3 regions of the Providencia sp. 6390 genome follow, and region 2 is predicted to be linked to each of the others. Evidence: predicted binding sites of a transcription regulator. Region 2 holds the regulator's gene; each other region holds the start of a gene.
The links. The regulator Fur, encoded in region 2, represses iron uptake genes when iron is present. The targets are predictions, from matches to a motif close to ATAATAATGAGAACNACTATCAA.
Positions count from the first base shown of each region.

Region 1: AC3Z9T_RS19625 (TonB-dependent receptor domain-containing protein) is a predicted target of Fur. The motif match lies at 1,066-1,088, and genes of this name have one in related genera.
Region 3: AC3Z9T_RS11475 (siderophore-interacting protein) is a predicted target of Fur. The motif match lies at 1,320-1,342, and genes of this name have one in related genera.

Region 1 is NZ_JBYVYL010000011.1:143,742-146,019, forward strand. Features, by position in the region: gene AC3Z9T_RS19625 (TonB-dependent receptor domain-containing protein) at 1-1,038, opposite strand, end outside; gene hdeA (acid-activated periplasmic chaperone HdeA) at 1,301-1,609, opposite strand; gene AC3Z9T_RS19635 (ROK family protein) at 2,053-2,278, shown strand, end outside.
Region 2 is NZ_JBYVYL010000002.1:203,835-206,112, forward strand. Features, by position in the region: gene ybfE (LexA regulated protein) at 1-254, shown strand, start outside; gene fldA (flavodoxin FldA) at 396-923, shown strand; gene fur (ferric iron uptake transcriptional regulator) at 1,096-1,545, shown strand; partial or broken gene AC3Z9T_RS06175 (Rpn family recombination-promoting nuclease/putative transposase) at 1,930-2,278, shown strand, end outside.
Region 3 is NZ_JBYVYL010000004.1:381,915-384,192, reverse strand. Features, by position in the region: gene AC3Z9T_RS11490 (cytochrome ubiquinol oxidase subunit I) at 1-74, shown strand, start outside; gene cydB (cytochrome d ubiquinol oxidase subunit II) at 64-1,074, shown strand; gene AC3Z9T_RS11480 (DUF2474 domain-containing protein) at 1,031-1,210, shown strand; gene AC3Z9T_RS11475 (siderophore-interacting protein) at 1,385-2,224, shown strand.

The DNA of each region.
Region 1 (2,278 bases), on a different contig from region 2:
AAAGGCAACCACCTTGCCATCAACCACAGTATTGGTGATCTCAGGAACGCGTTCTTCATAGCCGCCAACCCATTGACCGCTTGTTTCATCGCGTTTTTGTGATTTGGTTTTACGTTTAGTTTGTTCTTGATAAACGCTGAGTTCAGTTTTGACAACATCCCAATCACCTTTATAGGTCAATGCCATATGATTGCGGTCGTTATGTATTTCTGATTTGCTATTATCTTGTTTTAAGCCACCACGAATTTCGTAGTCATCAATTGATTTACCCGGCGTTGCATCTCTTTCTTGAGTCGTTCTTCCTGCTTCAAGTAAGAAGGTTTGATTTTCCAATGGGGTAAAGGTCAACTTCGCGGTCAGGCTACGGTTGTCACGTTTTTGGTGCCCTTCAAGAATGTGATCTTCTTGGCGATAATCGCCACCGCCATATAATTGTAACCCTAATTTATCTTTAATCAGCGGGCCTGAAAGGTAGAAATTGCCGTCGGTCGAGTTACCACTATCACTATTTTCTTGCAAAATGCCGCCCATAGCGACATTACCATGCCACTCATTGGTGACTTTTTTAGTGATAATATTAATCACCCCACCCATGGCATCAGAACCATATAAGGAAGACATTGGGCCGCGGATCACTTCAATACGTTCAATAGCTTCAACTGGCGGCATAAAGCCTGCTTCGAATCCACCACTGCCATTTGGGCGTGATTCACGGCTATTTTGGCGACGCCCATCGACTAATATTAGCGTGTACTCGCCCGGTAACCCACGAATATTAATATCCTGTTTATCAGGGCTCCCTACAACACTCACACCTTCAACATCTTTGACGGCATCAGCAAGGTCACGAACGGGTTTATTTTGCAGTTGTTCTTTGGTGATTACAGTAATACTGGCAGGGGCATCACGTAATTGTTGTGAATAGCCTGACGCAGTGACAATCATTTTATCTGCATCTTCTTGAGCGAGAGCATTAAAAGAGGTTGTAGCGGCGATAACAGCAGCCGCTAATCGTGTGTAGTGGCAGTGAGTTGACATAGTATCCCTTAGTAAACGCGAATCTAAATGTAAATGAGATTGATAATCATATTGTATGCGAATACTACCACCGATATATGCTAAAAATAAATACGCGATTGGCTAATTGAAGTGAATTTAAGAGAGAATTAACAGTAATAAGACAAGGCAATAAATCAGCACTAACAAGGATACTGAAGTAAATTAACAGCGTGGCGTTGTATGGTCAGAACATGTGCGATAGCTAAAATGCGTAGCCAATGGCTACGCACACTGAAAAGCTTTATTTTTTGGCTTTCTTAACTTGTTCCACAAAGTTGGCTTTGCCATCTTTCTTACAGGCATCGATCACTAAAGGTGTGATGGTTTGGATACCGTCAACATCGAGTACGGCATCTTCGACTTTATCTTTCTTGGTCAGTAATTCACCAACGCCTACCGCCGTTGGATAGAAATTATCGTCGATAGCTAAAAATTCTTCACAAGTCCACTCTGTAACAGGCTTAGCTTCACCTTTCTTATCCGCTGCCATTGCAGACATACTCGCTAATGAGGTAATAACTGCACCGATAATAAAATATTTTTTCATCATTCCACCTTAATATTTAACGTTCAATAAATGTAGTTTTCATAGAAGGTTGTAATAGAGTTAGAGAGTCGATCTTCCTATTCCTTAATAATCATAGATGATGAAAAATAAAATTTAAAGAGCGTAAACCGATGGTATTTATATGATTATTATTTTTCAAAGTCATTTTCGGTGTGTTGAAAATTAAACATTAATAGCATCGTTAAATGACAATGAATATAAAGTGCTAATTAAGTTTTATTTAATTGACGTCATTTTTACTTTTATTAAAACTAATTGTGAGTATACTTTTTTTACCAACTAAAAATAAAATTTAAACTTATTATCAATTCTTGACTGGTATTAACATCAGTCTCTTATCATCTAAGGGAAAAGGCTAAGCCAATGTGTTGGCTTAAGAGTGGAAGCATTCATCATCGAAGCTGCTAAAGCGGAGAAACCTTTCTATGCCTTTAAACAGTCAAACATCCTGTGTGATCACCATTTCGGATGTTCCTACCACCAAACGGATCTTAGTGATAGATGTTGGCGGCACTCACGTCAAACTCTATACCGCGCCGAATACGGCTGCGATTGAATTTGTTTCTGGGCATGAGATGACACCAGAACAATTTATTCAGGATATTAATCAATATGTTGATCCATCGTCATTTGATGGCGTGAGCATTGGCT
Region 2 (2,278 bases):
TCGCTGAGGAACGCAGGCCTGGGCGACCTAAAACAAGTCCGCTATCGCGGGATGAACAATTAAGAATTAATAAACGTAATCAACTTAAACGAGATAAAGTCAACGGGCTGCGCCGTGTTGAATTGAAACTCAATGAAGACGCTGTCACCATATTAAATCGGTTGGCTGATGAAAAAAATATGAGCCGGAGCGAGTTAATAGAAGAGATGCTCATGTCACAGCTCGCGCAGGTTTACGAGCCTTCAGACAGATAGCTTTGACTCAGTTAACCACACAAATTCGACAGATTTATTCAGCTTTTTTCGCCAAAATAAGGCCAAAGTTCTATTTATTCAAATTTAGCCCTATCTGGCCCTTTTCAAACCAGATTGGAAAAACAAGAGGTTATTCACTTTATGGCAGTCATAGGCATTTTCTTCGGTAGTGACACTGGTAATACAGAAAATATTGCCAAAATGATCCAAAAGAGATTAGGCAACGATAACGCTGAAGTTCATGATATTGCTAAGTGCAGCAAAGAAGACATTGAAGCGTTTGATATTTTACTTCTTGGCATCCCAACTTGGTATTATGGTGAGGCTCAGTGCGATTGGGATGATTTTTTCCCAACTCTCGAAGAAATTAATTTTGAAGGCAAACTTGTTGCTCTATTTGGTTGTGGTGACCAAGAAGACTATGCAGAGTACTTCTGTGATGCGATGGGTACTATTCGCGATATTATTGAACCGCGTGGTGCAGTAATTGTAGGTACTTGGCCAACTGAAGGCTACCATTTTGAAGCCTCTAAAGGTATGTATGATGACAATCACTTCATTGGTTTGGCCATCGATGAAGACCGCCAGCCAGAGCTAACTGAAGAGCGTGTTGATGCATGGGTACAACAAATTTCAGAAGAGATGTCTCTATCTGAGATCCTAAGTTAACGAACAAGTCAGCGTAGGATTGCTGATATAATTATAATAATGAGACAAAGCATGGTTTCTATTTTTTGTTTCCATGCCTATAATTGTAAATCAGTTTCGAAGACAACTGAATATATGTTAAAAATGTCTCATTATTGTTAAATTTTTGATTTAAGATACAGGACAAACCCGCATGACAGACAACAATAAAGCATTGAAAAATGCTGGACTCAAAGTCACTCTTCCAAGATTAAAAATATTGGAAGTACTTCAGGAGCCTGAGTGCCATCACGTCAGTGCGGAAGATCTCTACAAAAAATTGATTGATATGGGTGAAGAGATCGGTCTAGCTACGGTATACCGCGTATTAAACCAATTCGACGATGCTGGTATTGTGACACGTCACAACTTCGAAGGTGGTAAATCTGTTTTTGAGCTGACTCAACAGCACCACCATGACCATTTGATTTGCTTAGATTGCGGTAAAGTTATTGAGTTTTCTGATAAATCAATTGAAGAGCGTCAAACCAATATTGCTGCGCGCCATGGCATTAAACTCTCTAACCACAGTTTGTATCTCTATGGTCACTGTGCAGATGGTGATTGCCGTGAAAATGCCAATGCACACGAAGCGAAAGAGTGATTTAGTGGTTTCTAATCACACGATAAAATCGTAATAAAAAGGTGCTGATAAAGCCCTTGATTACTGAAGGACCTCATGTATTACATGGGGTTTTCTTTTATCTATACATAAACAACCTCTCCTCTTGCTACTGACTACTATCTCTGCAACATCCACCATCAACAAAAATCACTTTATATACTTTGTATAACGGCTCCAAAATCTACAACAAGGTCATAAAACCCTACCAATTGTTGTACCACTACTATTTTATACTCTAAATAATTCATGGTGCAGCTAAGCGACAAGTGAATGAGTCGCTAGGAGCATACATAAGTATGTGACTGGCGCGAATGAGCGTAGTCAACAACGCTGCAACTTGAAGTATGACGAGTATATCATGGGGAGCGCACCCCATATCCTTACTCACAAATGTGGACAGACTGTTTTACATTACCTGATGTAGCCCATAAATTGTATACACAACCCTTTCCTTTGATCGATGTGACCATTATTGATGATAATGAGCTAGTCAATCATCGAAAAATTGCTGTGATGGAATTAGCCATGAAGCATAAACAGCGACGAAATCAGTTTCAGATAGTGGTTCCGCCATTGGCTCGCGCCCTCAACCAGCACTATAATAACGACGATGACGTAATTGCCATCCTTAATTATCTGTTTACTACTCTAGACACACCAAATTTTGAACAGATACTACGGGATCTTGAACAACAAACGGAAAAACACAAGG
Region 3 (2,278 bases), on a different contig from region 2:
TTGGAATTGGTTATATGTACATGATGAAATTAATTCGTAAAGGCATTCAACAGGAGACAACTCATGGGCATTGATTTACCGCTAATTTGGTTTGTCATCATTGTATTCAGTATTTTGATGTATATTGTGATGGACGGTTTTGATTTAGGGATCGGTATCCTCTATCCAGCCCTTAAAGATAGCCAAGATCGTGATTTAATGATGAACAGTGTTGCCCCTGTCTGGGACGGTAATGAAACTTGGCTAGTGCTCGGTGGAGCCGCTTTGTTTGGGGCATTTCCATTAGCTTATGCGATCGTCCTTGATACACTGTCAATTCCTTTAACCTTCATGCTGCTTGCACTGATTTTTAGAGGCGTCGCATTCGAGTTTCGATTCAGAGCCGATGAGTCACACCGTAAACATTGGGATCATGCCTTTATTTGGGGCTCAATTTTTGCCACTTTTGTGCAAGGTGTCGTTGTTGGTGCTTTTATTCAAGGATTCCATGTCGAAAATCGCGTTTATATGGGCGGATATTTTGATTGGTTCTCTCCTTTCCCATTATTTTGTGGTTTTGGCTTAGTCGTCGCCTATGCATTACTTGCTTGTGGCTGGCTGATCATGAAAACTGAGGGGCATTTACGCACTACCATGTATCGGTTACTGCGTCCATTAACATTGATTATGTTAGCAATTATTGCTGTGATCAGTGCATGGACTCCCGTCCTCAATAGCGCCATTTATAGTCGCTGGTTTAGCTTACCCAATCTTTTCTTCTTTTTACCTGTTCCACTATTAGTGTTGGGATGTGTTTGGGTTATGTTAAAAAGTGCAAAGCAGCAAAAGTCGGACAGTGTTCCTTTTCTATCTGCATTACTGCTTATTTTCCTTGGTTTTACTGGGTTAGGGATCAGTGTTTGGCCAAATCTCATTCCACCTGCAATTAGCTTTCGTGATGCCGCCGGGCCAATGGAAAGCTTAGGTTTCATGCTAGTTGGTGCGCTATTTATTATCCCTGTTATATTGGTTTATACCTATTGGAGTTACTATGTCTTCAGAGGAAAAATTACCCCAGAGCAAGGCTACCACTGATCAAACGATACCATCACCGTGGTGGAAAAAAATAGGTTGGATGGCAGTGCTTTGGCTAGGAAGTGTATTGGTATTATTTGCCTTCTCTTCCGTGTTTAGGCTGCTGATGACCGCCGCTGGAATGAAAGTCAAATAAGCTTTCACAATATATGCCGTACTTGCTGGGCTAGTGCGGCATTTTTTTGCCTATCATTAAAGAGCAAAATGTTTTACTCACACTTATTTCTATTCTGCCAAAGCATGATATGATAATGATAACAGTTAGCAAATAATAATTTTATCATTATCATTTATATAAAGGAGCTCGCCAGTGGCTAGTGAAAAACCAGTCGAGAAAAACATATACCGCCCGGCGCCACCACAGCTTATTCAGGTTAAATCCATTACCGATATCAGCCCTTCAATCCGTAGCATCACATTCACTGGGGAACGACTTAGTGATTACCCAACTCAGTGTGAAGGTGGTCATATCAAAATTTTCCTCGCGCCTGATCTCAAAAGTGAACCAGCCTTACCCGTATTAACTGAAAATGGCCGTAGCTGGCCAGAAGATAAGCCGCGCCCATTTGTACGGACTTATACCGTACGCTCTATTCGCCCTGAAATAAAAGAAATCGATATCGAATTTGCGATGCATGATGGCGCAACAGGCCCTGCTTATTTGTTTGCCCGTGATGCAGAGCAAGGCCATTGGATGGGTATCACCAATCCGGGAGGACCTGACCCACTACTGCCACACACCCAACACTATTTTATGGCTGGTGACTCCAGTTCACTCCCCGCCATTGCAGCTCTCCTTGAAAAAATGCCTGCAACCGCAACAGGGAAAGTGGTATTACGACTCGATAATTCAAATGATGTTCGTGAACTCAGCAAACCAGCGGGTATTGATGTAACGTGGATTTGTGGTGATATCAATAAAACTGCTGAACTAATCAGCACATTCAAATCTTGGGATATACCAACAGAAGATGCTTCGTTTTGGATTGCAGGCGAAGATCAAATTATTCGTGATTTACGCCGTTATATCCGCCGAGAAAAAGGATTCAATCGCGAAAGTATTTATGCCATTCCATACTGGCGCTACGGTTATGATGAGGAAGGCTATCATCATGAACGACATAATGTGATGGATAACCCTGATGATTAGTAAGTGACATGATCCACACGTAGTGGTGGTTCAACCATCACTACTTTGTTTAGT